Regions from separate parts of the Cohnella candida genome, predicted to be linked through region 2. Evidence: a T-box and tRNA genes for the amino acid it is inferred to sense, from the RefSeq annotation. Region 2 holds a T-box; the other regions hold tRNA genes.
What was found. A T-box is a leader RNA that pairs with one kind of tRNA and senses whether it is charged. The one in region 2 lies ahead of ileS (isoleucine--tRNA ligase), so its partner is inferred to be a tRNA-Ile.
Positions count from the first base shown of each region.

Region 1: it has a tRNA-Ile gene. The T-box ahead of ileS (isoleucine--tRNA ligase) is inferred to sense a tRNA for this amino acid. The anticodon was not compared.
Region 3: it has a tRNA-Ile gene. The T-box ahead of ileS (isoleucine--tRNA ligase) is inferred to sense a tRNA for this amino acid. The anticodon was not compared.

Region 1 covers NZ_CP033433.1:3,605,217-3,615,460, reverse strand. The annotation lists gene EAV92_RS16465 (Mrp/NBP35 family ATP-binding protein) at 1-580, shown strand, start outside; gene gerD (spore germination lipoprotein GerD) at 657-1,352, opposite strand; gene EAV92_RS16455 (KinB-signaling pathway activation protein) at 1,488-2,099, shown strand; gene pdaB (polysaccharide deacetylase family sporulation protein PdaB) at 2,104-2,889, opposite strand; gene EAV92_RS16445 (stage II sporulation protein M) at 3,004-3,615, shown strand; gene EAV92_RS16440 (hypothetical protein) at 3,750-3,971, shown strand; rRNA gene EAV92_RS16435 (16S ribosomal RNA) at 4,281-5,833, shown strand; rRNA gene rrf (5S ribosomal RNA) at 5,967-6,083, shown strand; tRNA gene EAV92_RS16425 (tRNA-Ile) at 6,122-6,198, shown strand; tRNA gene EAV92_RS16420 (tRNA-Ala) at 6,215-6,290, shown strand; rRNA gene EAV92_RS16415 (23S ribosomal RNA) at 6,402-9,331, shown strand; rRNA gene rrf (5S ribosomal RNA) at 9,419-9,535, shown strand; tRNA gene EAV92_RS16405 (tRNA-Asn) at 9,581-9,656, shown strand; tRNA gene EAV92_RS16400 (tRNA-Thr) at 9,658-9,733, shown strand; tRNA gene EAV92_RS16395 (tRNA-Glu) at 9,758-9,832, shown strand; tRNA gene EAV92_RS16390 (tRNA-Val) at 9,836-9,911, shown strand; tRNA gene EAV92_RS16385 (tRNA-Gln) at 9,937-10,011, shown strand; tRNA gene EAV92_RS16380 (tRNA-Lys) at 10,020-10,095, shown strand; tRNA gene EAV92_RS16375 (tRNA-Leu) at 10,113-10,195, shown strand.
Region 2 covers NZ_CP033433.1:887,617-897,860, forward strand. The annotation lists gene EAV92_RS04045 (cell division protein SepF) at 1-15, shown strand, start outside; gene EAV92_RS04050 (YggT family protein) at 23-292, shown strand; gene EAV92_RS04055 (YlmH family RNA-binding protein) at 305-1,090, shown strand; gene EAV92_RS04060 (DivIVA domain-containing protein) at 1,181-1,666, shown strand; T-box leader at 1,782-2,049, shown strand; gene ileS (isoleucine--tRNA ligase) at 2,098-5,193, shown strand; gene EAV92_RS04070 (DUF5665 domain-containing protein) at 5,447-5,803, shown strand; gene EAV92_RS04075 (TraR/DksA C4-type zinc finger protein) at 5,813-6,544, opposite strand; gene lspA (signal peptidase II) at 6,743-7,270, shown strand; gene EAV92_RS04085 (RluA family pseudouridine synthase) at 7,290-8,225, shown strand; gene EAV92_RS04090 (LL-diaminopimelate aminotransferase) at 8,852-10,105, shown strand.
Region 3 covers NZ_CP033433.1:4,324,366-4,334,609, forward strand. The annotation lists gene dusB (tRNA dihydrouridine synthase DusB) at 1-100, shown strand, start outside; gene greA (transcription elongation factor GreA) at 292-768, shown strand; gene lysS (lysine--tRNA ligase) at 864-2,378, shown strand; rRNA gene EAV92_RS19980 (16S ribosomal RNA) at 2,643-4,195, shown strand; rRNA gene rrf (5S ribosomal RNA) at 4,331-4,447, shown strand; tRNA gene EAV92_RS19990 (tRNA-Ile) at 4,485-4,561, shown strand; tRNA gene EAV92_RS19995 (tRNA-Ala) at 4,578-4,653, shown strand; rRNA gene EAV92_RS20000 (23S ribosomal RNA) at 4,857-7,897, shown strand; gene EAV92_RS20005 (putative glycoside hydrolase) at 8,107-9,321, shown strand; gene guaB (IMP dehydrogenase) at 9,477-10,244, shown strand, end outside.

The sequences.
Region 1 (10,244 bases), 2.6 Mb from region 2:
GGAGCAGGTCGGCGAGAAAATCATGCCCGTCGAGCGGTTTGGCGTAAGGGTCATTTCGATGGGGTTCTTCGTCGAGGATAACAGCCCAATCGTATGGCGCGGTCCGATGCTCGGCAAAATGCTGCGGAACTTTTTCGCCGAAATCGAGTGGGGCGAGTTGGACTACTTGCTTCTGGACCTTCCGCCGGGAACGGGGGACGTCGCACTTGACGTGCATCAGATGATCCCGCAAAGCAAAGAGATCATCGTGACGACTCCGCACGCCACGGCCGCCTTCGTAGCGGCGAGGGCCGGTTCCATGGCGATCAAAACGAACCATGAAATCCTGGGCGTCGTCGAGAACATGGCGTATTACGAATGCAGCGGCTGCGGCAAGCGGGATTACGTGTTCGGACGGGGAGGCGGCGGCAAGCTGGCGGAAACGCTGCATACCGATTTGCTGGCTCAATTCCCGCTGGGCGCGCCGGAGAACCATCCTTCCGAGCCTGACTTCTCGCCATCCATCTATAAAGCCGATACGGCGACAGGTGAAGCTTACGACCGATTGGCGGAAGCCGTTATCGAGCGCTGCGGCAAATAAACGCATAACGACACAACGACACAACGACAAAGGCTGTTCCGTGAAGGAACAGCCTTTTATTTTGCAACGTTAACCTTTAACCGCCGGAGCTTCCGCCGCCGCCACTGCCGCTTTCTCCGCTGCTGCCTCCGCTTTGGCCGCCTTGGCCTTCGCCTTTACTCTGCTGGCCGCCTTGACTCGAGGCTTCTTTAGGCGTCAGTTCATCCTTCACGACCGTTTGCAGCATTTTCATGATTTCGAGCTTGAACAATGGATTTTGAATGGCTTCGGTCACTCCGGCCATCATCTGTTTGCGGAACTCCGTGGTTTTCATCGAATCGGACAGAACCCGCTGCGCTTCCGGATTTTTGAGCATGTCGATCATGTCTTTCTGGTAACCCGGATCCTTCATGAGGTCTTTGTGGATCTGCTTATTGTCTTTGCTGACGGCTTTGGCGAATTCCCCCGCGAATTTCGGATCTTTCATGATCGTCTCTATCACCCGGCTGTAATCCGGGGACGTGAGGACGTCCTTCACCGCCAGTTTCACTTGTTCATGGTCTTGAGCCGTCATGCCCTTCATGAGCAGAGTGCTCCCGCCTTCGGCGGTCGAGGAGGAGGCTTTCACGATCGCTTTCTGCGCTTCCTCCGAGCCGAGAATGTCGATGACCATGCTTTTGACTTCTTTGTAGCTCATTTGACCGCCGCCGCTGTCGCTGGATTCCTGGCCGCAGGAGGCGAGCACGAGCATAAGCGCGGCAGCCGCCCCGGCGAACCGCAGCCTTCGAAGCATACCGACCTCTCCCTTCGGATGGGGATTCTGGCTCTAGTATGCGTAGCGCCGCGGGCGATTATCAGGGTGGATTCATGGCTTTTTGGCAGGATCGTTGGTAAAATGGGAAGAACAAATGGCAGGAGGAGTTCAACCTTGAATTTGCGCAAATGGATGAAGCTATTCGGAACCACCATTTTGATCGGCGGAGCTGTTTCCTTGATCATAGGCGTGTGCATGCAGCTCAGCGATCCGACGTTCCGGAATATAGTAGCCGACGGTTGGCTCTATAACATGTTCCAAATGGCGATGATCGGATTTACATTCGGCGCCTTCGCGCATATGGGATTTTTCGCCTATCTCATGCTGAATTACATTGCCAGAAGCATTTTCAAAAGACCCCAGCTGTGGGTGGCGCTGCAAGGCTTTACGACCGCATTCGTGCTGGTCGAAGTGGCCTACGGAGTATACGGAACCAACTTTCCGGAAGCGACGTTCTGGGCGGTTCCCCTTGCGTTGACGGCGGCTGCGCTTCTCGTGGCCTGGCGTAAGGTTCACGAAACGACATCCGGCGCATGGGTGCCTACCGTGTTTTTCCTCGTCACGGTGACCGTACTGGAAGGAGTGCCTGCCTTTCGTACGGGAAGCCTTTCTTCGCTCGTGTTCCAGCTGGTACCGCTATTCGTGTGCAACAGTTACCAGATCATGAGGCTGCACCGGATCCTGGATACGAAAGTCGCAGTATCGGAAACCGCGAAGGCCGGTTGATCGCTTATACGAGTTCGTTCCAAGCGGAACGGTCTTCCACCGTTTTGTCCCTCGTCTCGGCTTGGCCCAGCAATTGGCCGACGGTCACGAAGTCGTAGCCTTGGGCGCGGAGCTGATCGATGATGATCGGAAGCGCTTCATGCGTCTGTTTGCAGGAATCGCTGGCATGAAGCAGGATGATGTCTCCCGGATGGGCTTTGCCGACCACGCGGTTCACGATCGTGTCCACGCCGGGGTTTTTCCAATCCAGCGAATCGGTATCCCATTGGATGACCTTATAGCCGAGATCGTCCGCGACGCTCAGCACCCGCTTGTCGAAGTCTCCGTTCGGCATGCGGATCAATTTCGGGGATTTGCCCGTCAGTTCCGTCAGCATGCTGTGAGCGGTCGAGATTTGCTTGCGGATTTCGTCTTCTCCATATGAGCTGTAATTATCGTGTTTGTGGCCGTGGCTGCCCACTTCGTACCCGGAATCCACGATGCGTTTGACCAGCTCGGGATGCGTTTTGCTCCAGGGGGAGGACAGGAAGAACGTGACGTTCTTCACGCCTTTGTTCTCCAGGATGTCCAAAATCGGAGCGGCCCGCTTTTCGCCCCAACTGATGTCGAACGTGAGGGCGACGACTTTGCGTTCGGTCGGCACGCTGTACACGGCTGCGGGCGGGTGCGGGGCGAACACGCTGAGGTTGTCCTTTTCCACCCAAATGACGGCCAGGGACAGCAGTACGGCTAAAGTCAGGAATAACGTTTGCCGGATCTTTTTGGCGTTCAGTACGTAAAAAAAGTTCATAGGGGTTCACAGGGCTCCTTTCGGTCGACGGAAATAAGTTTCCGGGCTTGGCTACTATCAATGTATGGCTTGACTCTCGGACTTATTCTATTTCCTCAAAGGGAGGAGATTCGTATGTTCACGCGCCGGGCGCTAGCCCTGTCTTGGCGGGAAATCCGGCCATACGTCGTGTTTTCCGCGCTTTTGTTTTTCGCCGGCATCATCGTAGGCGGAGCGCCTAACGGCTCTATGGATTGGCTTCGAGATCAGTTGAAGGGAATCGGCGATCTGGCCGATAAGGCCCGTCAAGCCGACAACCCCCAGCTCGCGTTTTTCCGAATTATCTTTATCAATAACCTGAGCAAATCCGTCATGGCCATGTACATCGGCATCGTGGCGGGCATTTTTCCGTTTATCATGCTGTTGACCAACGGAATGATCATCGGATATCTTTTCGGAGGGATGGCCGACCAGGGAGAGAACGTCTGGCTGCTCGTCGCCAAAGGGATTTTGCCGCACGGCATTTTAGAACTGCCCGCCTTGTTCTTGGCTTGCGGTTTCGGGATGCGGCTGGGTTTTACGCTGATCAAGGGGATCTTCCGTTCCGCTTTAGGCAAACCCGAACCGTGGGGAGCCTTCGTCCGGACGGCAGCGGGCACGATTCCGGCGCTCGTTCTCATTGCGCTCATGCTGCTTGTCGCAGCGGGGATTGAAAGCACGGTCACGTATTGGCTCATGGGATCCTGATGCGTATCACGGATTGCCGGTTTCCGGTCATAAACCGGGGCAGTTTGGTGCATAACACTAAAACATGCCGGAAGCGGGAACATCCGCCTCATCGCCGGCGATCCGTCCATACGCGACAGGAGGAACGAACGATCATGCTCGGGATGATGTTCACGGACAAAGAGTGCAGGGAATTCGGCTATTTGCTGCGCAAGGAATTGGACGAAATGCTTCTGGATATCGGGGACCGCCGGCTGGACGGGCCCGTGAAGGAAGCCATCACGAAACGGTACAAAATCATTTTCCGCATGTACGCGCGTCTCGCCTCTCCGAAGGAACTATCCCGGTATGCCGTTGGACTGCGTTCCCAGCGCTAGAGGACTTGACTCCCCCGCGGACCCTGTGATAAATTATCTATCGCCCCTCGTTGAGAGGCAAAGCGGTAGATGGCGAACGAGCCGCGGCTGGGATGAAAGAAAATACCAGTTGCGAATGCCTAGCCTGCTGTGATATATTATAAAAGTCGCCGTTAGCGCGGCGGACGAAAAAGCGAAGCGCCGATATCACTGGATGCCGAGCTGAATTGCTCCTTGAAAACTGAACATCGAGCGTAATACGGTTGAGCTTCGGCTCAACAAACCAGCTTTAACTTTTGAGCCTTCAAGGTTCTTCAATAAGGTTTTACCTTTATGGAGAGTTTGATCCTGGCTCAGGACGAACGCTGGCGGCGTGCCTAATACATGCAAGTCGAGCGGATCTCTGAGGGAGCTTGCTCCCGAAGAGGTTAGCGGCGGACGGGTGAGTAACACGTAGGCAACCTGCCCATAAGACCGGGATAACATTCGGAAACGAATGCTAAGACCGGATACGCAGCGAGGTCGCATGATCTTGCTGGGAAACACGGCGCAAGCTGTGGCTTATGGATGGGCCTGCGGCGCATTAGCTAGTTGGTGAGGTAACGGCCCACCAAGGCGACGATGCGTAGCCGACCTGAGAGGGTGAACGGCCACACTGGGACTGAGACACGGCCCAGACTCCTACGGGAGGCAGCAGTAGGGAATCTTCCACAATGGACGCAAGTCTGATGGAGCAACGCCGCGTGAGTGAGGAAGGCCTTCGGGTCGTAAAGCTCTGTTGCCAGGGAAGAACGCCAGGGAGAGTAACTGCTCCCTGGGTGACGGTACCTGAGAAGAAAGCCCCGGCTAACTACGTGCCAGCAGCCGCGGTAATACGTAGGGGGCAAGCGTTGTCCGGAATTATTGGGCGTAAAGCGCGCGCAGGCGGTTTCTTAAGTCTGGTGTCTAAGTGCGGGGCTCAACCCCGTGATGCACTGGAAACTGGGAGACTTGAGTGCAGAAGAGGAGAGCGGAATTCCACGTGTAGCGGTGAAATGCGTAGAGATGTGGAGGAACACCAGTGGCGAAGGCGGCTCTCTGGACTGTAACTGACGCTGAGGCGCGAAAGCGTGGGGAGCAAACAGGATTAGATACCCTGGTAGTCCACGCCGTAAACGATGAGTGCTAGGTGTCGGGGGGGTCCACCCCTCGGTGCCGAAGTTAACACATTAAGCACTCCGCCTGGGGAGTACGGTCGCAAGACTGAAACTCAAAGGAATTGACGGGGACCCGCACAAGCAGTGGAGTATGTGGTTTAATTCGAAGCAACGCGAAGAACCTTACCAGGTCTTGACATCCCCCTGAATCCTCTAGAGATAGAGGCGGCCTTCGGGACAGGGGAGACAGGTGGTGCATGGTTGTCGTCAGCTCGTGTCGTGAGATGTTGGGTTAAGTCCCGCAACGAGCGCAACCCTTGAGCTTAGTTGCCAGCACGTTATGGTGGGCACTCTAGGCTGACTGCCGGTGACAAACCGGAGGAAGGCGGGGATGACGTCAAATCATCATGCCCCTTATGACCTGGGCTACACACGTACTACAATGGCCGGTACAACGGGTCGCGAAGCCGCGAGGCGGAGCCAATCCCAGCAAAGCCGGTCTCAGTTCGGATTGCAGGCTGCAACTCGCCTGCATGAAGTCGGAATTGCTAGTAATCGCGGATCAGCATGCCGCGGTGAATACGTTCCCGGGTCTTGTACACACCGCCCGTCACACCACGAGAGTTTACAACACCCGAAGCCGGTGGGGTAACCGCAAGGAGCCAGCCGTCGAAGGTGGGGTAGATGATTGGGGTGAAGTCGTAACAAGGTAGCCGTATCGGAAGGTGCGGCTGGATCACCTCCTTTCTAAGGAGCCCTTCGGGGCAATAAAGTCCACATCCGCTTGCGGAGTGGCACGTATTACGCTCGAGTTCAGTTTTGGGGGAGCAAGCCTCCTTCAATTGAATACCGCGCATCGTTTGGCGACATGCGCAACCTGTCTGGTGGTAATGGCGGAGGGGTTCCACGCGTACCCATCCCGAACACGACCGTTAAGCCCTCCAGCGCCAATGGTACTTGGACCGAAGGGTCCTGGGAGAGTAGGACGCCGCCAGGCAGGCCCATTATGGGTCTTTTTCATGGCCTGATCAATATTGGCCTTTAGCTCAGCTGGTTAGAGCGCACCCCTGATAAGGGTGAGGTCGGTGGTTCGAGTCCACTAAGGCCAACCAATTTGATAATTCCCATGGGGACGTAGCTCAGCTGGGAGAGCACCTGCCTTGCACGCAGGGGGTCAGGAGTTCGATCCTCCTCGTCTCCACCATTTGTACCCTTGCACCTTGAAAACTGGATAGCGAAACGAAAGCAATGCGCTGAAGAAAACATCAAGCACCTTGTGTCTTGACTGCAACTGTGATCCTTGTGATTGCAGCAAGGTTAAGCTAATAAGGGCGCACGGTGGATGCCTAGGCGCCAGGAGCCGACGAAGGACGCGACGAACAGCGATATGCCTCGGGGAGCCGTAAGTGGGCGTTGATCCGGGGATCTCCGAATGGGGAAACCCAGCTGCGGTAATGCGCAGTTACCCTCTGCTGAATCCATAGGCAGAGTGGAGGCACACCCAGGGAACTGAAACATCTAAGTACCTGGAGGAGAAGAAAACAAGAGTGATTCCGTCAGTAGCGGCGAGCGAAAGCGGATTAGCCCAAACCAGGGAGCTTGCTCCCTGGGGTTGTGGGACGTCTCACATGGAGTGATAAAAGAGCAGGTTAGGCGAAGAGGACTGGAAAGTCCCGCTATAGAAGGTAAGAGCCCTGTAGCCAAAAGCCTGCTCTCTCCGAGACGGATCCCGAGTACCGCGGGACACGTGAAACCCCGTGGGAATCCGGCAGGACCATCTGCCAAGGCTAAATACTCCCTGGCGACCGATAGTGAAGCAGTACCGTGAGGGAAAGGTGAAAAGCACCGCGGGAGCGGAGTGAAAAAGAACCTGAAACCGTGCGCTTACAAGAAGTCAGAGCCCGATTAATGGGTGATGGCGTGCCTTTTGTAGAATGAACCGGCGAGTTACGTTCACGTGCAAGGTTAAGCTGTAGAGGCGGAGCCGAAGGGAAACCGAGTCTGAATAGGGCGCTTAAGTACGTGGTCGTAGACCCGAAACCGTGTGATCTACCCCTGTGCAGGGTGAAGGTGCGGTAATACGCACTGGAGGCCCGAACTCGTGAGCGTTGAAAAGCTCTGGGATGACGTGGGGGTAGGGGAGAAATTCCAATCGAACTCGGAGATAGCTGGTTCTCCCCGAAATAGCTTTAGGGCTAGCCTCGAGGTTTAGCATCATGGAGGTAGAGCACTGATTGGGTGCGGGGCCCGCCAAGGGTTACCAAGTCCAGTCAAACTCCGAATGCCATGGATGTGTACTCGGGAGTCAGACGGCGAGTGCTAAGATCCGTCGTCAAGAGGGAAAGAGCCCAGATCATCAGCTAAGGTCCCCAAGTGTGTGTTAAGTGGGAAAGGATGTGGAGTTGCGAAGACAACCAGGATGTTGGCTTAGAAGCAGCCACCATTTAAAGAGTGCGTAATAGCTCACTGGTCGAGTGACTCTGCGCCGAAAATGTAACGGGGCTAAACACACCACCGAAGCTATGGCATGACACTAGGTGTCTTGGGTAGGGGAGCGTTGTATGCGGGTTGAAGTCAGACCGGAAGGACTGGTGGACTGCATACAAGTGAGAATGCCGGTATGAGTAACGAAAAGACAAGTGAGAATCTTGTCCGCCGAAAGCCTAAGGGTTCCTGGGGAAGGTTCGTCCGCCCAGGGTAAGTCGGGACCTAAGGCGAGGCCGAAAGGCGTAGTCGAAGGACAACAGGTTGAAATTCCTGTACCACCGTAAGCCGTTACGAGCGATGGGGGGACGCAGGAGGGCAAGGACGCGAGCTGATGGAATAGCTCGTCCAAGCAGTGAGGGGTGTGTGCAGGCAAATCCGCACACTATAACCTTGAGCTGTGATGGGGAGGGAAAATTGCAGTACCGAAGGTCTTGTGCTCACGCTGCCGAGAAAAGCCTCTAGCCAGGCGAAGGTGCCCGTACCGTAAACCGACACAGGTAGGCGAGATGAAAATTCTAAGGCGCGCGGAAGAACTCTCGTTAAGGAACTCGGCAAAATGACCCCGTAACTTCGGGAGAAGGGGTGCCCCGGTAGCGTGAATAGCGCGAGGGGGCCGCAGTGAAGAGGCCCAAGCGACTGTTTAGCAAAAACACAGGTCTGTGCGAAGCCGTAAGGCGAAGTATACGGGCTGACGCCTGCCCGGTGCTGGAAGGTTAAGGGGAGCGGTTAGGGGCAACCCGAAGCTGTGAACCGAAGCCCCAGTAAACGGCGGCCGTAACTATAACGGTCCTAAGGTAGCGAAATTCCTTGTCAGGTAAATTCTGACCCGCACGAATGGCGTAACGATCTTGGGCGCTGTCTCAACGAGAGATCCGGTGAAATTTTAGTACCTGTGAAGATGCAGGTTACCCGCGACGTGACGGAAAGACCCCATGGAGCTTTACTGCAGCTTGATATTGGACTTTGGTACGGTCTGTACAGGATAGGTGGGAGCCTTGGAAGCCGGAGCGCCAGCTTCGGTGGAGGCGACGTTGGGATACCACCCTGATCGTATCGGAGTTCTAACCTGTCACCGTGAATCCGGTGAAGGGACCGTGTCAGGCGGGCAGTTTGACTGGGGCGGTCGCCTCCTAAAAAGTAACGGAGGCGCCCCAAGGTTCCCTCAGCGCGGTTGGAAATCGCGCGAAGAGTGCAAAGGCATAAGGGAGCTTGACTGCGAGACCAACAAGTCGAGCAGGGACGAAAGTCGGGCTTAGTGATCCGGTGGTACCGAATGGAAGGGCCATCGCTCAACGGATAAAAGCTACCCTGGGGATAACAGGCTTATCTCCCCCAAGAGTCCACATCGACGGGGAGGTTTGGCACCTCGATGTCGGCTCATCGCATCCTGGGGCTGAAGTAGGTCCCAAGGGTTGGGCTGTTCGCCCATTAAAGCGGTACGCGAGCTGGGTTCAGAACGTCGTGAGACAGTTCGGTCCCTATCTGTCGCGGGCGTAGGAAATTTGAGAGGGGCTGTCCTTAGTACGAGAGGACCGGGATGGACGCACCGCTGGTGTACCAGTTGTTCCGCCAGGAGCACCGCTGGGTAGCCAAGTGCGGGAGGGATAAGCGCTGAAAGCATCTAAGCGCGAAGCCCGCCTCAAGATGAGATTTCCCAATTCGTAAGACCCCTGGAAGAACACCAGGTTGATAGGCCCGGGGTGGAAGCGCGGCAACGCGTGCAGCTGACGGGTACTAATCGGTCGAGGGCTTATCCTACGCAGTTAACACAGGTGATTGTTTCTTTAGCACTGCTTTCACGTTTCGCTATCCGGTTTTCAGGGCGCAAGCCTTGAACAAATCCGATCTGGTGGCAATGGCGGAGGGGTTCCACGCGTACCCATCCCGAACACGACCGTTAAGCCCTCCAGCGCCAATGGTACTTGGACCGAAGGGTCCTGGGAGAGTAGGACGCCGCCAGGCCGGACTTGCATTAACCTTCAGGCCTTCCTTTGAAGGTCCTTATATTCCCTGATAGCTCAGCTGGTAGAGCACACGACTGTTAATCGTGTTGTCACAGGTTCGAGTCCTGTTCGGGGAGCCATGCTCTCATAGCTCAGTAGGTAGAGTGCATCCATGGTAAGGATGAGGTCACCGGTTCGATCCCGGTTGAGAGCTCCACTTTCTTTCTCTTCATTTACATAAGGCCCGTTGGTCAAGGGGTTAAGACACCTCCCTTTCACGGAGGTAACAGGGGTTCGAATCCCCTACGGGTCACCATATGGAGGCTTAGCTCAGCCGGGAGAGCATCTGCCTTACAAGCAGAGGGTCGGGGGTTCGATCCCCTCAGCCTCCACCATTCTTTACAACCGATCCCTTCCTGATGGGGATTAGCCAAGCGGTAAGGCAACGGACTTTGACTCCGTCACTCCTAGGTTCGAATCCTAGATCCCCAGCCATTTTTCAAGAGCCATTAGCTCAGTTGGTAGAGCACCTGACTTTTAATCAGGGTGTCGAAGGTTCGAGTCCTTCATGGCTCACCACCTTCCGCACCGAACATGCGCGTGTGGCGGAATTGGCAGACGCACCAGACTTAGGATCTGGCGGGCAACCGTGGGGGTTCAAGTCCCTCCACGCGCACCACATTCACAATCAACAACGAAGGCCTTCGAATCCTGGATTCGAAGGTTTT
Region 2 (10,244 bases):
CCCAAAATGAGGTGACTCCGGATTGAATGACGTTAAAAATTTCATCGATTTGCTTTACCAAATCTATTTTTACATGGTCCTGATCTACGTGCTGATGTCGTGGCTTCCAGCCGTACGCGAAAGCTTCGTGGGCGAACTTCTCGGCCGCCTGGTCGAACCGTACTTGCGGCCTTTCCGCCGCCTGATTCCTCCGCTCGGAGGCGTGCTGGACATTTCGCCGATCGTCGCTTTGCTGGCGCTCAATTTCGTCGCGCTTGGACTTAAGGCCATCGTGGATTTTTTCATGCGATAGGAAGGGTGCCGAATGCCCCATCAAGAGATTTACGCTCACTTCCATCCGGATGAGAGAGCTTTCGTGGACCGCGCCTGGGAATGGGTCGAACGAGCCGCCGAACGTCACGAGACGAAGCGGACCGATTTTCTGGACCCCCGCCAGGCGCATATTTTATTTGCGCTGGCGAACCGGCATCCCGACGCCGCGGTCCGGCTGGACGGAGGAAGCGCGGACGCCGAGCGCCAAAGAGCCCTCATCGCGCCGGATTACCGGCCGCTGGAGGATGAAGACATGGGGATCGCCGTTTTGGAGATCGCCTCGGGAGACCGACGCGTGTCCGAGCTCGACCACGGGGATTATCTCGGCGCGCTGCTCGGACTCGGGATCAAACGGGACAAGATCGGAGACCTCCACGTCCGGCCCGACGGCTGCCATGCTCTGATCGCGGAAGAAATCGGGGATTTTCTGGTCGGCCACATGAAGCAGGCCCACCGGGTCGACGTCTCCGTTTCGGTGCTTCCGCTGTCCGCTCTGAAGGAAGTGCGGCCCCAGCTTGAGGAGCAGACGATCTCCGTCGCATCTCTCCGCCTGGACGGCATCGCGAGCGACGCCTTCCGGCTCAGCCGGACGAAAATCGTCGATCCGATCCGCGCGGGCCGCTGCCGGGTCAACTGGAAAACGGAAGAGGATCCGTCCACTCCGCTTCGGGCGGGAGATATCGTTTCGATGAAAGGTTTCGGCCGTTTCAAGGTGATGGAAATCGAGGGCGTGTCGAAAAGCGGCAGAACGAGGGTCCGCATCGGCAAATTTGTGTAGGGCGGGCAGAAGGATTTTCGCCGGTTCCGTCGAATTTAGTCAAAAAGCTCGCCAAGCTTTTGCGGACATTAGAAACGAGGAGGCACACCCATGCCACTATCTCCACTGGACATCCATAACAAGGAATTCGGCCGTCGCCTGCGTGGATATGACGAAGATGAAGTCAACGAGTTTCTCGACCAGATCATCAAGGATTACGAAGCGATGATTCGCGAAAATAAAGATCTGCAAAGTCAGCTTGCGACGATGCAGGAGAAGCTCGGCCATTTCGCCAATATCGAGGAGACGCTGAGCAAAACGATCATCGTCGCCCAGGAAGCGGCGGACGAAGTGAAGAACAACGCGAAGAAGGAAGCGCAGCTGATCGTGAAGGAAGCGGAGAAGAACGCCGACCGCATCATCAACGACTCGCTGGCCAAATCGCGCAAAGTCGCTTTGGAAGTGGAAGAGCTGAAGAAGCAGGCGGCGATCTACCGTGCCCGGTTCCGCGCGCTGGTAGAGACGCAGCTCGACCTGCTCGGCAAAGACGGATGGGAGTCGCTCGACATCCGCGAACCGCGCGAAATCGAAGCATAAGGCAGTACTGAAAGGATCTAGCGCCCGAGCCGCAAAACGAGCTTGGGCGTTTCTCATGATTCGCGCCGCCGTATTTGACAAAGTAAGCGCCAAGCCGTATAACAATAGGTAGTTGGAAAAGTCGAAGACGGGAAACAGTAAGCGGGTTCTCGATCCCAGAGAGTTGGCGGCCGCTGCGAGCCAACGTTCGGGCCCTGCCGAACATCGTCCCCGAGACGCCCCTCGAACGTATCTGCCGACCGGCAGCTGCCAGTAGACGGTGCCGGATGTCCGCCGTTACCGGACGGGCCGATTCGCCGTCGGCCGACAAGTGCCGTTGCCGCGTCCAAGTCACGCGGTCAGACGGAACAAGGGTGGTACCGCGAGCGCGCCTCGTCCCTTCATGGGATGGGGCTTTTTTTATTTTCGTACAACGGAAAGGAAGATGCTGCATGCGTCGCGTCGACGTCAAAGAAAAGGCCAGAACCCGCGAGCTCCGCATTCTGGCGGAATGGGACCGGGAGCAAACGTTCCGCAAGTCGATCGAAAACCGCAAGGGAAGACCGAATTTCGTGTTTTACGAAGGGCCTCCGACCGCGAACGGCAAACCGCATATCGGTCACGTGCTGGGTCGCGTCATCAAAGATTTCGTGAGCCGCTACAAAACGATGTCCGGCTACCGCGTCGTCCGGAAAGCCGGATGGGATACGCACGGGCTGCCGGTCGAGCTCGGCGTGGAGAAGCAGCTCGGCATCTCCGGCAAACAGGAAATCGAGAAGTACGGCATCGAGCCGTTCGTGAAGAAGTGCAAGGAGTCCGTGTTCGAATACGAGCGGCAATGGCGCGAGCTTACCGAAGCGATCGCGTACTGGACCGATCTCGACGATCCTTACATCACGCTGCGCAACGAGTATATCGAGAGTGTTTGGAACATTCTCGCCACGATCCACGACAAGGGCTTGCTGTATCGCGGGCACCGCGTCAGCCCTTACTGCCCGGACTGCCAGACGACGCTTAGCTCGCACGAGGTGGCGCAAGGCTACGAGGACGTTAAGGACTTGACCGCGACGGCGAAATTCCGGCTCAAAGACAGCGGAGAGTTCGCGCTCGCCTGGACGACGACGCCGTGGACGCTGCCCGCGAACGTCGGTCTGGCCGTTAACCCGGACATCGAGTACGCCCGCCTGCGCCAAGGCGATGCAACGTACATCGTCGCGGCTTCGCTGGCCGACAAGGTCATGAAAGGCGAATACGAGACGGTCGGCACGGTTCGCGGACGCGAATTGGTCGGCTTGGCCTACGAGCCGGTATTCCCGTTCGCCGCGGGTCTGGAAGGCGCGTTCCGCGTCGTAGACGCCGAATACGTCACGGACGCCAGCGGTACGGGGATCGTCCACATCTCGCCGGCGCACGGCGAGGACGACAACCGGGTTGCCCGCCAGCATGGGCTGCCGATGCTCATGGTCGTCAACAATGCGGGCAAGTACACCGAACAAGTGACCGACTTCGCGGGGCGCTTCGTCAAAGACTGCGATCTCGACATCGTCAAAGACTTGACCGCGCGCGGCTTGCTGTACCATAAGGAGAAATACGAGCACAGCTATCCGTTCTGCTGGCGCTGCAAATCCCCGCTGCTGTACTACGCGACCGAAAGCTGGTTCATCCGGACGACCGCGGTCAAGGATCAACTGATCGCCAATAACAAGACGATCGCCTGGTATCCCGAGCATCTCCGCGACGGCCGTTTCGGCAAGTTTCTCGAGGACCTCGTCGATTGGAATATCAGCCGAAACCGTTACTGGGGCACTCCTCTCAACGTCTGGGTTTGCGAAACCTGCGGCAAGGAGAAAGCGCCGCACAGCCACGCGGAAATGCGGGCTCTCGCCATCGGTTCGGTGCCGGAGGATTTGGAGCTGCACAAGCCGTATGTCGACGACGTCACCCTCCGCTGCGGTTGCGGCGGTACGATGAAACGGACCTCGGAAGTCATCGACGTGTGGTTCGACAGCGGTTCGATGCCTTTCGCGCAATACCACTATCCGTTCGGCGACGAGAAGGCGTTCGAGGAACAGTACCCGGCGGACTTCATCTGCGAAGGCATCGACCAGACGCGCGGCTGGTTTTTCAGCCTCCTGGCCGTATCCACGCTGTTCAACGGAAAAGCGCCTTACAAATCGGTCATCTCGACCGGCCACGTTTTGGATGAGAACGGCCAGAAAATGAGCAAATCGAAGGGCAACGTCATCGATCCTTGGGAAATCATCAACGAATTCGGCACGGACGCGTTCCGTTGGGCGCTTCTCGCGGACAGCGCGCCGTGGAACAGCAAACGGTTCTCCAAAAACATCGTCGCCGAGGCGAAGTCCAAAGTGATCGATACGCTCGTGAATACCCATGCGTTTTACGCGCTGTACGCGGACATCGACGGCTTCGTGCCTTCGGAGCATCCGGAGCGGGTTCCCGGCAACAAGCTGGACCGCTGGATCCTGTCCCGCCTGAACACGCTGACCGGGGAAGTCCGCAAGGGCCTGAGCGCCAACGATTTCCTGAACCCGGCGAGCGCGATCGAAGCGTTCGTGGACGAATTGTCCAACTGGTACGTTCGCCGTTCGCGAGACCGCTTCTGGGGCACCGGGCTGACGGAGGATAAAATCGCCGCCTACCAGACGCTGAGAGAGACGCTGATGACGCTGTCGCGCCTGATCGCGCCTTACGCGCCTTTCGTGTCGGAAGACATCTACGGCAATTTGGGAGGAGAAGGAAGCGTTCATTTGGCGGACTTCCCGGTGGAGGACGCTTCGGCGACCGACGAGGCGCTGGAACGCGAAATGGCAGCCGTGCGCGCGGTGGTGGAATTGGCCCGCAACGTCCGGAACGAATCCGGCATCAAAACGCGCCAGCCGTTGTCCGAGCTGCTCGTCTCCTTGTCGGAGGATTTCGACCTGGCCGGTTACGAAGACATCGTCAAGGACGAAATCAACGTGAAGCGCATTTCGATCGTGTCGGACGACAGCGGCTTCGTCAGCTTCAACCTGAAGCTGAACCTGAAAATCGGCGGCAAAAAATACGGCAAAAACGTCGCGCCGATCCAGCAGGCTTTGAAGGCTTTGTCCGCGGACGAATCCCGCGACGTCGTTCGTAGCGGGAAGTTCGCGTTCGCGACGCCGGAAGGAGATGCGCTCGAGATTCCGCTCGAGGAGCTGCTGGTGGAGAAAGAAGCCAAGTCCGGCTTCGCTTCCGCTTCGGGCGGCGGCGTCACCGTGGCGCTCAATACCGAGATCACGCCGGAGCTGGAACAGGAAGGCTTGGTGCGCGAAGTGATCCGGGCCGTGCAGGACACCCGCAAAAAAATGAATTTGCCGATCGAGCTCCGCGTAGACTTGGTATTGGACGTGGACGCCGAGACGGAAGCGGCGCTGCGCGCGTTCCCGCACGTGCTGAAGGAAAACGTGCTTGTGGGCGACTTCTCCTTCGGCCGCTCGGAGGAGACGGAATCCGTTCAGGCCGGCGACCGGACGATCGGAATCCGCATCGTCACCGGAGGATAAACCGGGCGGGAAATGCCAACCTAATAGGACATACGAAGAAAACGAGCTCCGTCCGCCGGAGGTCGGCCCCTGGTCGACCGCCCGGCGCGGGCTCGTTTTTTGGCGGAAGGGAGGAAGCGGAATGGCGGAACCTACGGACAAGGAACGGGACGATCGTACGCCGCGGCGGATCACGATCCGGCCCAACCCGAGGCCGGCTGCCGTCGTCAAGGACGGGGCGTCCCGGCCGTCTGGCGCGACGGCAATGTCCGAGATGGCAGCCCCCGGAATAGGCGCCGCGGGCGGAATTACCCCGGCACCTGAGGCGGGCGCGCTGCAAGGCACGCTGTCCCTGCTCTCGGAACGCATCGAGCGTTTGGCGATGGACATGGACAAAGCCCAGCTTCGCGAATACGTGGACCTGGTGCACAAGCCGTGGCTCCTGATTTGGCGGAACTTCATCTCCGGATTGTCGCGCGGGATCGGCATCGCGCTCGGCTTCACCTTTTTCGCGGCGACGATCGTTTGGATGCTGCAAGTCCTGGGCAAACTCAATCTTCCCATCGTCGGGGATTATATCGCCGACATCGTCCGTATCGTGCAACGGCAGCTCCAAATCAATCCTTATTAAAGAAGCGGCTTACCGCTCGTCGTAAATTTCGTCGGGCTCAAGCAGGGGATCGCCTTCGTTGCGGTCCAAATAATGATAGTACTCCCGGTTACGGACGACGGAGACGTGTTTCCCCGTGATGTCCGTGGCCAGAAAGCTCTCGATCGGCTCCACGAAGCCCTCGTTTTCGCCGGCTTCGATATACACGGAGTCGTAATCTTCGATATCGTTATTTTCGGCCATGGCGGGACTATTCGAGTTGCCCCAGGACGCCACGATCTGCCACGCGTCTTCGCCGTCAAAGCCGGTATATTCGGTTGCGTCCAGGCTGGTGCGGCCGAACGGCGGCTGCAGGAACTGCTCTTCGACCGGCCGGCGCGCGGAGGTGTTTTGACGGGGCTCGTGCTCCACACAGCGGTCAGCCGTCGGCAGGGCTTCCAGCCGCTCGGGCGGGATGAATGCCCCGCATTCTTTGCACCGGCCGTACTCGCCCGTATCCATCCGCTCGAGCGCGGCTTCCACGCGTTCAAGCCGGAAAGCGTCCCGTTCCAGCAAGGCGAGGTCTTTGCCGCGTTCGAACGTTTCGGTTCCGAGATCCCCCGGATGGTTGTCGTACGCGGACAATTCGTCTATGGAATCGCGTTGGGCGGAGGACAACTGATAATGGTCGTTCGCGTGCACCCGTTGCTCGAGGTCGCTTTTTTCCTTCAGCAGCCGCCGCCGCAAAGCCTGCATCCGTTCCTGGTTCATCGGAAGGCTCATTGACGCCCACTCCTTTCGTCCTGACACCTATTGTTCTCTGCCGCCGCCGGTTTTACGTACCGCCGGGCGGGGTGAAGATCGGCCAATTCTGCCTTGATTTGCATGGGCATGCCGTTTTCTCCCGGTTCATGGACGCTGGTTCCGGCGATGTGATAAAATGGGCACGTTGGATAATCGGGAGAAGGGCGGAAATCATCCATGCAACGGCGCATTTGGCCCCTTTGGACTTATTACGCGGTCGCGGTGTTGGTGTTTTTGATCGACTACGCGAGCAAAAAAATCGTCGCGAACAACCTTGAATTGAACGACCGGATTCCGGTCCTGGGCAATTTCTTCGTGCTGACTTCGATCCGCAACCGCGGAGCCGCATTCGGGATTTTGCAAGAGCAGCGGTGGTTCTTCATCGTGATCACGGTCGCGGTCGTCTCGGCGATCGTCTGGTATTTCGGGCGGTCTTACCGGACGGGAAGCCGGCTGCTCATGGTCGCGCTGGGCATGATCCTGGGCGGCGCCGTAGGCAACTTCCTGGACCGCGCCTTGTTCGGGGAAGTCGTCGATTTTCTGCAATTCAATTTCGGCAGCTACACGTTTCCGATTTTCAATCTGGCCGATACCGGCATTTGCGTCGGTGTGGCTTTGGTGATTCTGGATTCGCTGCTGTCGTCCAAACAGGAGAAGAACGAGAATGGCAACGGAGAAAAATCCGGCGAAGAGCAGCCCGTCTGAAGAATGGGAGCAGACCGCCATGGAAGAAAATGAACGCATGCACGAATGGACGGTAAACGCGGAACAGGCCGGCGAACGGGCGGACAAGCACGTGACGGATAGCATGGGAGACCCGGCGGTTTCCCGTTCCCAAGTGCAGGAGTGGATCCGCACGGGCGCCGTGACTTTGAACGGTGCGCCATGTAAGCCGAACGCCAGAGTCGCCGAAGGAGACCGGGTGGTCGTAGAAATTCCGGAGCCCGAACCCGTGGAGCTGGTGCCTGAAAACATCCCCCTCGAAATCGTCTACGAGGATGCCGACGTCGTCGTCATCAACAAGCCGAGGGGCATGGTCGTGCATCCGGCCGCCGGCCATCCGAACGGCACGGTCGTCAATGCTTTGCTGTACCTTTGCAAGGACCTGTCCGGCATTAACGGCGTCATGCGGCCCGGCATCGTGCACCGCATCGACAAGGATACGTCCGGTCTGCTGATGGCCGCGAAAAACGACCTCGCCCACGCCTCGCTGGCGGAACAGTTGAAAGAGCACTCGGTCAACCGCCGGTATTTGGCGATCGTCTACGGCGTCATCCCGCATGACCGCGGCACGATTGACGCGCCGCTCGGGCGGGATCCGCAGGACCGCAAGCTGTATACGGTCACCGAGAAGGGCGGCAAACGGGCGGTCACCCATTTCGCCGTGCTGGAACGGTTCGGCGACTATACGCTCGTCGAGCTGAAGCTGGAGACGGGGCGCACGCACCAAATCCGCGTCCACATGAAGTACATCGGCTTCCCGCTGGTTGGCGATCCCGTGTACGGAGGAAGGGCCGGGCGGACGCTCGGCATGTCCGGGCAGGCGCTGCATGCCGGCGTGCTCGGCTTCGTTCACCCGCGGACGGGCGAGTCGCTGGAGTTTTCGGCCCCGATGCCGGAAGATATGGAGCATGCGCTGAACATATTGCGGACGAGGTGAACCTCGGCTGGCGGCAATCAGCGGAAATAGCGGAACCTCGGTTCCGCTATTTTTTGTTGTAGGCAACTGTTCGCCGGACTAGCGAACCACAGGTTCGTTAGTTCGTGCAAAAAGCATATTAGTGACATCCAATGTTGCTATTTTAGTGGTTGAGCGTCTGTTGGGCCATTTAGTGGCACCCAGAGTCGCTATTTCGGCGGAAGAGCGTCTGTTGGGCCATTTAGTAATACCCAGCGTCGCTATTTTTCGTTGAAAGCGGCGACTCGCCATATTCGCTATTTCGGGCGAAAAGGGTGGGTCGGAGCGAATATCGACCCCAGGTTCGTTATATCGGCGAAAAATCGAAATAGCGTCCAAATAACGTACCCTAGGTTCGTTATTTCGCCGAAAAACCGAAAAAGCACCCAAATAGCGTACCCCTGGTTCGTTATTTGGCCGAAATGCCGGTTTACCCTCGGAATAACGGACCCCGCATCCGCTATTTTTTCGTTTCTAGGGACCGTCCTTGCCCGTAATGCGGATTTCTGCAAAAGTTCGTTGCATAAATCCATGGCGGTCGGCGGCCCGGTCAGGCATAGTAAGGGAATCGAATCCTACCGAAAGAAATCCGAAGGAGTGTCGCACAAGTGAGCGTCGAAAAATACCAATCCACCTTCATCCAAGAACAATTCGCGGGCCGCATCGGCGGTTCGAACTACGGGAAAGACACGAACATCTATAAATTCGAGAAAATCAAACGCGCCAAAGCGGCGGCCAAGCAAGCGTTCCCGGACGTCGAGCTGATCGACATGGGCGTCGGCGAGCCGGACGAAATGGCGGATGCGCAAATCGTGGCCAAGCTGGCCGAAGAAGCTTCGAAGCCGGAAAACCGCGGCTATGCCGACAACGGCATCCCGGCGTTTAAGGAAGCGGCTGCCCGTTATTTGAAGAACGTATTCAGCGTCGACGGCATCGATCCGGTCACCGAAGTGCTGCACACGATCGGCGCGAAGCCGGCGCTGGCCATGCTGCCTTCCGTGTTCATCAATCCGGGCGACGTCACGATCATGACCGTTCCGGGTTATCCCGTGCTCGGCACGCACACGAAGTACCTCGGCGGCGAAGTGTACAACGTCAAGCTGACGAAGGAAAACAACTTCCTGCCGGACCTGGACGCCATTCCGGAAGACATCGCGCGCCGCGCGAAGCTGCTGTACTTGAACTACCCGAACAACCCGACGGGCGCCGCGGCGACTCCTGAGTTTTTCGCGAAGGTGGTCGAATGGGCAAAGAAAAACCAGGTCGTCGTCGTGCACGACGCTCCTTATTCCGCGCTCACTTATGACGGCGTGAAGCCGTTCAGCTTCCTGTCCGTGCCGGGCGCCAAGGACGTAGGCGTCGAGCTGCATTCGCTCTCCAAGTCCTACAACATGACCGGCTGGCGGATCGGCTTCATCGCCGGCAATCCGCTGATCGTCAAAGCGTTCGGAGACGTGAAGGACAACAGCGACTCCGGCCAGTTCATCGCCATCCAGAAAGCGGCGGCTTACGGCCTCGACCACCCGGAAATCACCGAAGTGATCTCCGCCAAATATTCCCGCCGCCACAACATGCTGGTTGCGGCACTGAACGAAATCGGCTTCCGCGCCGAGAAACCGAAAGGCTCCTTCTTCCTGTACGTGGAAGCGCCGAAAGGCATCAAGGGCGGCCAACGCTTCGAGTCCGGCGAGGAGTTCTCCCAATACCTCATCCGCGAGAAGCTGATCTCCACGGTGCCGTGGGATGACGCCGGCCGGTTCGTCCGGTTCTCGGTCACGTTCATCGCCCAGGGCGAAGCGGAAGAGCGCCGCGTCATCGAAGAAATCAAACGCCGCCTCACCGATGTCGAATTTGAGTTTTAAAACGCGTATTCTGCCTTGACACCCGTTGTCCGGCATGGGATAATTCCTCTAGTGAATCGGTTGCCTTTAATTCAGTCCCGTGAGGCTGGCAAGGTGGCGCAGGATATCCATAACCCGGACCGTACCATACCCTTATCCC
Region 3 (10,244 bases), 1.9 Mb from region 2:
CGTCGTGTCGATGCTGACCGAATACGTACGGTCGGTGGAGGAAGACATGGCCCGGGAACCGCAGAACGAGAGCGATTCCGGAAACCTTCTCGTGCACTGAGGACGCGCCCCGGCGGGCTTTTCCGTGAATTGACATTTTTGAGGGGTTGAAATATAATCAGTACCAATATTCGCAAGGGCAGACCGGATCTTCCGGTCCCCTCCCTTCGGTGTCATGACCACGCGGAAGCGCCATATATTGGAGTAATCAGACGTTGCAGTTAACCCTATCCACGACAGGAGATCGGTGAGATGAGCGATAAAGAAGTCCTTCTGACCCCCGACGGGCTCAAAAAGCTGGAAGAGGAGCTTGAGAACCTGAAGTCGGTCAAACGCCGCGAAGTGGCCGAGCGCATCAAGATCGCGATCGGATACGGAGATATCAGCGAGAACTCGGAATACGAGGATGCGAAGAACGAACAAGCATTCATCGAAGGCCGCATCATCACGCTGGAGAAAATGCTCCGCAACGCGCGCATCATCAATAACGACGAGATCGACCTTGAGACGGTTGGCATCGGTTCCACCGTTATCGTGGAAGACCTCGAATTCGGCGATACGATGGAATACACGATCGTCGGCACGGCCGAATCTGATCCCGGTCAGAACAAGATTTCCAACGAAAGCCCAGTGGGCAGAGCGATTATCGGCAAGAAAAAAGGCACGACCGTCGAAGTCAACGTTCCTGCGGGCATTATCCAATACAAAATCGTCGATATCAAGAAGTGATTCAGCCTTGCCGGCGCAAGCGCAGACAACGCAAAAAAGCTTCCTCCGGAAGCTTTTTTGGTTGTATGAGAGGTTAGAAAGAAGGAGAATCCGACATGGAACATACGGAAAACAACACGGAATCGGCAGAGCTTAGCGAATTGCTGCAGATTCGGCGCAACAAACTGGATGAGCTGCGGGATCTCGGCGTCGATCCTTTCGGTTCGAAATTCGTCCGCACGACCCAGGCGGGGGACATTCTGTCCGCATACGGCGAGCTCTCCCAAGAGGAGCTGGAGTCGCGTGCGATCGAGGTCAGCATAGCCGGCCGGATCATGCAGAAACGCGGCATGGGCAAGGCCGCCTTCGCGCACATTCAGGATTTGAGCGGCAAAATTCAAATCTACGTCCGCCAGGACACGGTGCCGGGCAACCAATTCGCGGCGTTCGACCTGCTCGACATCGGCGACATGGTCGGCGTTCACGGCGTCGTTTTCAAGACGAAGACGGGTGAAACGTCGGTGAAAGTAAAGGAACTGACCGTGCTCACGAAGTCGCTGCTTCCGCTGCCGGACAAGTTCCACGGCCTGAAAGACGTAGAAACGCGGTACCGCCAGCGGTACGTCGACTTGATCGTCAGCCCCGAAGTGCAGAAAACGTTCATTGCCCGTTCGAAAATCATCCAGTCGATGCGCCGTTATTTGGACAGCCGCGGCTATCTCGAAGTCGAGACGCCGACGCTTCATGCCATCGCGGGCGGCGCGGCAGCGCGTCCGTTCATTACGCACCATAACGCGCTGGACATGCAGCTGTACATGCGGATCGCGATCGAGCTTCACCTGAAGCGTCTGATCGTCGGCGGGCTGGAGAAAGTGTACGAGATCGGCCGGGTATACCGGAACGAAGGCATTTCGACGCGGCACAACCCCGAGTTCACGATGATCGAGCTGTATGAAGCTTATGCGGACTATAAGGATATCATGGACCTGACCGAAAACCTCATCGCCCACATCGCGCAAGAGGTGCTTGGCACGACGAAGATCAACTATCAAGGCCAAGAGGTCGATCTTGCGCCGCCGTGGCGCCGGGTGTCGATGATGGAATTGATCCGCGAAGCCGTCGGCATCGACTTCACCGCGCAGATGACGAACGATGAAGCGCACCGGTTGGCCAAAGAGCATAAAGTTCCGGTTGAACCTCATATGGCGTTCGGCCATATCGTCAACGCGTTTTTCGAAACATTCGTCGAGCATACGCTCATTCAGCCGACGTTCGTCACCGGACATCCGGTTGACATTTCCCCGCTCGCGAAGAAGAACGACAAGGATCCGCGGTTTACCGACCGGTTCGAGCTGTTCATCGTGGCGAGGGAGCATGCGAATGCGTTCACCGAGCTGAACGATCCGATCGACCAGCGCCAGCGTTTCGAGGCGCAGCTGCAGGAGAAAGCCGCGGGCAACGACGAGGCGCACGAGATGGATGAAGACTTCATCCGCGCGCTCGAGTACGGCATGCCGCCGACCGGCGGCTTGGGAATCGGCGTGGACCGTCTGGTCATGCTGCTGACCGACTCGCCGTCGATCCGCGACGTGCTGCTGTTCCCGCACATGCGGGAGCGGGCCGACGATTAATAGGATGTCTCATTGTGAGCCGCTCGCCGATTGGCGGGCGGTTTTCTATTTAACGAAAATAACCAGCTCAAAAAGGGTTGCATCCGATAGGCGACCGTGATATATTATTTAAGCCGCTTCGTGAGCGGCGCTATACGAAAGGCTTTCGAGCTGAGTAGATTGCTCCTTGAAAACTGAACATCGAGCGTAATACGGTTTGAGCTTCGGCTCGAACAAACCAGCTTTAACTTTTGAGCCTTCAAGGCTCTTCAATAAGGTTTTACCTTTATGGAGAGTTTGATCCTGGCTCAGGACGAACGCTGGCGGCGTGCCTAATACATGCAAGTCGAGCGGATCTCTGAGGGAGCTTGCTCCCGAAGAGGTTAGCGGCGGACGGGTGAGTAACACGTAGGCAACCTGCCCATAAGACCGGGATAACATTCGGAAACGAATGCTAAGACCGGATACGCAGCGAGGTCGCATGATCTTGCTGGGAAACACGGCGCAAGCTGTGGCTTATGGATGGGCCTGCGGCGCATTAGCTAGTTGGTGAGGTAACGGCCCACCAAGGCGACGATGCGTAGCCGACCTGAGAGGGTGAACGGCCACACTGGGACTGAGACACGGCCCAGACTCCTACGGGAGGCAGCAGTAGGGAATCTTCCACAATGGACGCAAGTCTGATGGAGCAACGCCGCGTGAGTGAGGAAGGCCTTCGGGTCGTAAAGCTCTGTTGCCAGGGAAGAACGCCAGGGAGAGTAACTGCTCCTTGGGTGACGGTACCTGAGAAGAAAGCCCCGGCTAACTACGTGCCAGCAGCCGCGGTAATACGTAGGGGGCAAGCGTTGTCCGGAATTATTGGGCGTAAAGCGCGCGCAGGCGGTTTCTTAAGTCTGGTGTCTAAGTGCGGGGCTCAACCCCGTGATGCACTGGAAACTGGGAAACTTGAGTGCAGAAGAGGAGAGCGGAATTCCACGTGTAGCGGTGAAATGCGTAGAGATGTGGAGGAACACCAGTGGCGAAGGCGGCTCTCTGGACTGTAACTGACGCTGAGGCGCGAAAGCGTGGGGAGCAAACAGGATTAGATACCCTGGTAGTCCACGCCGTAAACGATGAGTGCTAGGTGTCGGGGGGGTCCACCCCTCGGTGCCGAAGTTAACACATTAAGCACTCCGCCTGGGGAGTACGGTCGCAAGACTGAAACTCAAAGGAATTGACGGGGACCCGCACAAGCAGTGGAGTATGTGGTTTAATTCGAAGCAACGCGAAGAACCTTACCAGGTCTTGACATCCCCCTGAATCCTCTAGAGATAGAGGCGGCCTTCGGGACAGGGGAGACAGGTGGTGCATGGTTGTCGTCAGCTCGTGTCGTGAGATGTTGGGTTAAGTCCCGCAACGAGCGCAACCCTTGAGCTTAGTTGCCAGCACGTTATGGTGGGCACTCTAGGCTGACTGCCGGTGACAAACCGGAGGAAGGCGGGGATGACGTCAAATCATCATGCCCCTTATGACCTGGGCTACACACGTACTACAATGGCCGGTACAACGGGTCGCGAAGCCGCGAGGCGGAGCCAATCCCAGCAAAGCCGGTCTCAGTTCGGATTGCAGGCTGCAACTCGCCTGCATGAAGTCGGAATTGCTAGTAATCGCGGATCAGCATGCCGCGGTGAATACGTTCCCGGGTCTTGTACACACCGCCCGTCACACCACGAGAGTTTACAACACCCGAAGCCGGTGGGGTAACCGCAAGGAGCCAGCCGTCGAAGGTGGGGTAGATGATTGGGGTGAAGTCGTAACAAGGTAGCCGTATCGGAAGGTGCGGCTGGATCACCTCCTTTCTAAGGAGCCCTTCGGGGCAGTAAAGTCCACATCCTGCTTGCAGGAGTGGCACGTATTACGCTCGAGTTCAGTTTTGGGGGAGCAAGCCTCCTTCAATTGAATACCGCGCATCGTTTGGCGACATGCGCAACCTGTCTGGTGGTAATGGCGGAGGGGTTCCACGCGTACCCATCCCGAACACGACCGTTAAGCCCTCCAGCGCCAATGGTACTTGGACCGAAGGGTCCTGGGAGAGTAGGACGCCGCCAGGCAGGCCCATTATGGGTCTTTTTCATGGCCTGACAATATTGGCCTTTAGCTCAGCTGGTTAGAGCGCACCCCTGATAAGGGTGAGGTCGGTGGTTCGAGTCCACTAAGGCCAACCAAATTTCATTACCCTATGGGGACGTAGCTCAGCTGGGAGAGCACCTGCCTTGCACGCAGGGGGTCAGGAGTTCGATCCTCCTCGTCTCCACCATTCGATTCTTATCGGCGAAGCGAATTGCCAACTTTTGTGGGTTGAGCGACGAAGCCAGCCGTGATAAGATGATCTTCCTGCCGATGAGGCAGCGAAGGAATTGCACCTTGAAAACTGGATAGCGAAACGAAAGCAATGCGCTGAAGAAAACATCAAGCACCTTGTGTCTTGACTGCAACTGTGATCCTTGTGATTGCAGCAAAGGTTAAGCTAATAAGGGCGCACGGTGGATGCCTAGGCGCCAGGAGCCGACGAAGGACGCGACGAACAGCGATATGCCTCGGGGAGCCGTAAGTGGGCGTTGATCCGGGGATCTCCGAATGGGGAAACCCAGCTGCGGTAATGCGCAGTTACTCATGAGTGAATCCATAGCTCATGAAGAGGCACACCCAGGGAACTGAAACATCTAAGTACCTGGAGGAGAAGAAAACAAGAGTGATTCCGTCAGTAGCGGCGAGCGAAAGCGGATTAGCCCAAACCAGGGAGCTTGCTCCCTGGGGTTGTGGGACGTCTCACATGGAGTGATAAAAGAGCAGGTTAGGCGAAGAGGACTGGAAAGTCCCGCTATAGAAGGTAAGAGCCCTGTAGCCAAAAGCCTGCTCTCTCCGAGACGGATCCCGAGTACCGCGGGACACGTGAAACCCCGTGGGAATCCGGCAGGACCATCTGCCAAGGCTAAATACTCCCTGGCGACCGATAGTGAAGCAGTACCGTGAGGGAAAGGTGAAAAGCACCGCGGGAGCGGAGTGAAAAAGAACCTGAAACCGTGCGCTTACAAGAAGTCAGAGCCCGATTAATGGGTGATGGCGTGCCTTTTGTAGAATGAACCGGCGAGTTACGTTCACGTGCAAGGTTAAGCTGTAGAGGCGGAGCCGAAGGGAAACCGAGTCTGAATAGGGCGCTTAAGTACGTGGTCGTAGACCCGAAACCGTGTGATCTACCCCTGTGCAGGGTGAAGGTGCGGTAATACGCACTGGAGGCCCGAACTCGTGAGCGTTGAAAAGCTCTGGGATGACGTGGGGGTAGGGGAGAAATTCCAATCGAACTCGGAGATAGCTGGTTCTCCCCGAAATAGCTTTAGGGCTAGCCTCGAGGTTTAGCATCATGGAGGTAGAGCACTGATTGGGTGCGGGGCCCGCCAAGGGTTACCAAGTCCAGTCAAACTCCGAATGCCATGGATGTGTACTCGGGAGTCAGACGGCGAGTGCTAAGATCCGTCGTCAAGAGGGAAAGAGCCCAGATCATCAGCTAAGGTCCCCAAGTGTGTGTTAAGTGGGAAAGGATGTGGAGTTGCGAAGACAACCAGGATGTTGGCTTAGAAGCAGCCACCATTTAAAGAGTGCGTAATAGCTCACTGGTCGAGTGACTCTGCGCCGAAAATGTAACGGGGCTAAACACACCACCGAAGCTATGGCATGTCGTAGTCTTCACTTTGTTCTGGTTGGCACCGGGACATTAGTCAGAATCGACCTTAGAGGTCGTTCAAGGATTCTGACCAAATGCCCCAGCTAAACACACCAGAGTGAAGTGAAGGCTACGACTTGGGTAGGGGAGCGTTGTATGCGGGTTGAAGTCAGACCGGAAGGACTGGTGGACTGCATACAAGTGAGAATGCCGGTATGAGTAACGAAAAGACAAGTGAGAATCTTGTCCGCCGAAAGCCTAAGGGTTCCTGGGGAAGGTTCGTCCGCCCAGGGTAAGTCGGGACCTAAGGCGAGGCCGAAAGGCGTAGTCGAAGGACAACAGGTTGAAATTCCTGTACCACCGTAAGCCGTTACGAGCGATGGGGGGACGCAGGAGGGCAAAGACGCGAGCTGATGGAATAGCTCGTCCAAGCAGTGAGGGGTGTGTGCAGGCAAATCCGCACACTATAACCTTGAGCTGTGATGGGGAGGGAAAATTGCAGTACCGAAGGTCTTGTGCTCACGCTGCCGAGAAAAGCCTCTAGCCAGGCGAAGGTGCCCGTACCGTAAACCGACACAGGTAGGCGAGATGAAAATTCTAAGGCGCGCGGAAGAACTCTCGTTAAGGAACTCGGCAAAATGACCCCGTAACTTCGGGAGAAGGGGTGCCCCGGTAGCGTGAATAGCGCGAGGGGGCCGCAGTGAAGAGGCCCAAGCGACTGTTTAGCAAAAACACAGGTCTGTGCGAAGCCGTAAGGCGAAGTATACGGGCTGACGCCTGCCCGGTGCTGGAAGGTTAAGGGGAGCGGTTAGGGGCAACCCGAAGCTGTGAACCGAAGCCCCAGTAAACGGCGGCCGTAACTATAACGGTCCTAAGGTAGCGAAATTCCTTGTCAGGTAAATTCTGACCCGCACGAATGGCGTAACGATCTTGGGCGCTGTCTCAACGAGAGATCCGGTGAAATTTTAGTACCTGTGAAGATGCAGGTTACCCGCGACGTGACGGAAAGACCCCATGGAGCTTTACTGCAGCTTGATATTGGACTTTGGTACGGTCTGTACAGGATAGGTGGGAGCCTTGGAAGCCGGAGCGCCAGCTTCGGTGGAGGCGACGTTGGGATACCACCCTGATCGTATCGGAGTTCTAACCTGTCACCGTGAATCCGGTGAAGGGACCGTGTCAGGCGGGCAGTTTGACTGGGGCGGTCGCCTCCTAAAAAGTAACGGAGGCGCCCCAAGGTTCCCTCAGCGCGGTTGGAAATCGCGCGAAGAGTGCAAAGGCATAAGGGAGCTTGACTGCGAGACCAACAAGTCGAGCAGGGACGAAAGTCGGGCTTAGTGATCCGGTGGTACCGAATGGAAGGGCCATCGCTCAACGGATAAAAGCTACCCTGGGGATAACAGGCTTATCTCCCCCAAGAGTCCACATCGACGGGGAGGTTTGGCACCTCGATGTCGGCTCATCGCATCCTGGGGCTGAAGTAGGTCCCAAGGGTTGGGCTGTTCGCCCATTAAAGCGGTACGCGAGCTGGGTTCAGAACGTCGTGAGACAGTTCGGTCCCTATCTGTCGCGGGCGTAGGAAATTTGAGAGGGGCTGTCCTTAGTACGAGAGGACCGGGATGGACGCACCGCTGGTGTACCAGTTGTTCCGCCAGGAGCACCGCTGGGTAGCCAAGTGCGGGAGGGATAAGCGCTGAAAGCATCTAAGCGCGAAGCCCGCCTCAAGATGAGATTTCCCAATTCGTAAGACCCCTGGAAGAACACCAGGTTGATAGGCCCGGGGTGGAAGCGCGGCAACGCGTGCAGCTGACGGGTACTAATCGGTCGAGGGCTTATCCTACGCAGTAACACAGGTGATTGTTTCTTCAGCACTGCTTTCACGTTTCGCTATCCGGTTTTCAGGGCGCAAGCCTATAAACCGTTAAAGCACTTTCCGTCATTCGACGGAAGGTGCTTTTTTCATTTCCTCTTTTCCCAGCAATCTTACATCACAGGTTCGGCCGAACGCAGCCACACTAAGGAAAACGGCTGCCAGGAGGCGAACGTTCCATGCCGACACCGACTGCCCGGAACCTGTTGATTCTCGTCGTTTTCGTCTTCACCGCTTTGGTATTGCCGGGCTGCACGCGGGAGGATGGTCCTGATCTGGCCGAGCCCGTCGCATCTAAGGGAACGACTGTATCGCAGCCCGTACGTTTTACGGTCAAATCGAAAACGACGGACTTACAAAGGCGCATTGCGATCGGTGCGGCGGCACCGTTCGTGCCGAATCCCCCGAGACAGAGCGTCCGCGGCATTTACGTATCCACCTTCGCTGCTCTGTCCGGCTCCAAGATGAAGTCGATCCATGCGTTGCTCAACAACACCGAGCTCAACGCCGTCGTGCTTGACGTCAACAGCGGAGCGCGGCTTCTGTCGCTCACCCGTACTTCCGATGCAAAGCGCTTCGTTCGGTCGGAAACGCCCGCCGCCCGGCGCCTGCGTGCGGTTGTCCGCGATCTCAAAAGCCGCCGGGTCTATGTGATCGCAAGGATCGTGTCCTTTAAGGATTCAGAAGCGGCCCTTGCGCGGCCTGATCTGGCGTTGAAACGTAAGGACGGCACCGTATGGACCGATCGACGCGGGCATGCCTGGCTTGACCCGTACAACGAGGAGGCTTGGGCATATCCGGCCGCACTCGCCCAAGAGGCGGCGGCTGCCGGATTCGACGAGGTGCAGTTCGATTACGTACGTTTTCCGGATATCGCAGCGAATAGGGACCGGGAGATCGCCTACCCATACTCCCGCGGGCGCAGCAAAAGCGAGGCGATCCGCCAATTCCTGAGGTATGCCGCAGGGGAAGCCCACGCGCGCGGATTGCGCGTATCGGCGGACGTTTTCGGGATGGTCGGGTCGACCACTTCGGATATGGGGATCGGTCAGCGCTGGGTCGATCTTGCGCCGGTGTCGGACGTGCTGTCCCCGATGGTATATCCCTCTCACTACAACAACGGAACGTGGGGGATCCCGAATCCTGATCTGACCCCTGGTCCTATCGTGACGAAGGCCATGCAAGACGCGTCCAAGCGGAATAAAGTTCTTCGTCGGCAAGGGAAGAAGCCGGCGGACGTCAGGCCCTGGCTCCAAGGATTTACGGCGTCTTGGGTTCAACCCCATCAGGTCTATGGGCCGGACCAAATTCGGGAGCAGATCCGAGCGGCCAAACAAGCCGGTTTTCCTTCTTACCTGATTTGGAATTCGTCCAGCCGGTACCCGGTTTTCTGATCCGATATGGTCGGAATATTCGCGAAATTCGCCCGAACGGCGCGGTTTTCCGGCACCGGGATTGTTCTTGACAGCCCCAGGTGCCTCTGCTAAGATTGCCTATAATCAATCGGAGACATGGTCCGGCAAGCAGCCGGCAAAGGAGGGAAATGCTCGTGTGGCAGAACAAATTCGCCAAGGAAGGACTCACGTTTGACGACGTGCTGCTCATCCCCAGGAAATCGACGATTCTTCCCCGGGACGTAGACGTGTCAACCAGGCTCAGTCCTTCCGTAAAGCTGAACATTCCGTTGATCAGCGCGGGAATGGACACGGTCACGGAATCGGCTTTGGCGATCGCCATCGCCCGGGAAGGCGGCATCGGCATCATTCATAAGAACATGTCGGTAGCTCAGCAAGCGGAAGAAGTCGACCGGGTGAAACGTTCGGAGAGCGGGGTTATCACCAATCCCTTCTCGCTGACCCCGGACCATCACGTATATGACGCGGAAGAACTGATGGGCAAGTATCGCATTTCGGGTGTTCCGATCGTGGACGGAGAAGGCAAGCTGGTCGGGATCCTCACCAATCGCGACTTGCGTTTCGTGCATGATTATTCCATCAAGATCGACAGCGTGATGACGCGCGACAATCTGGTCACCGCCCCGGTAGGCACGACGCTCCAGGAAGCGGAGGTCATTCTTCAGAAGCACAAGATCGAGAAGCTGCCGCTCGTGGACGAAACGAACACGCTCAAGGGCTTGATTACGATCAAGGATATCGAAAAAGCGATCCAGTTCCCGCACGCGGCGAAAGACCAACACGGACGGCTGCTCGTCGGAGCGGCGGTAGGCGTATCGAAAGATACGTTCGAGCGGGCCGAAGCGGTGATTCAGGCGGGGATCGATCTGCTGGTCGTCGACTCCGCGCACGGTCACCACATC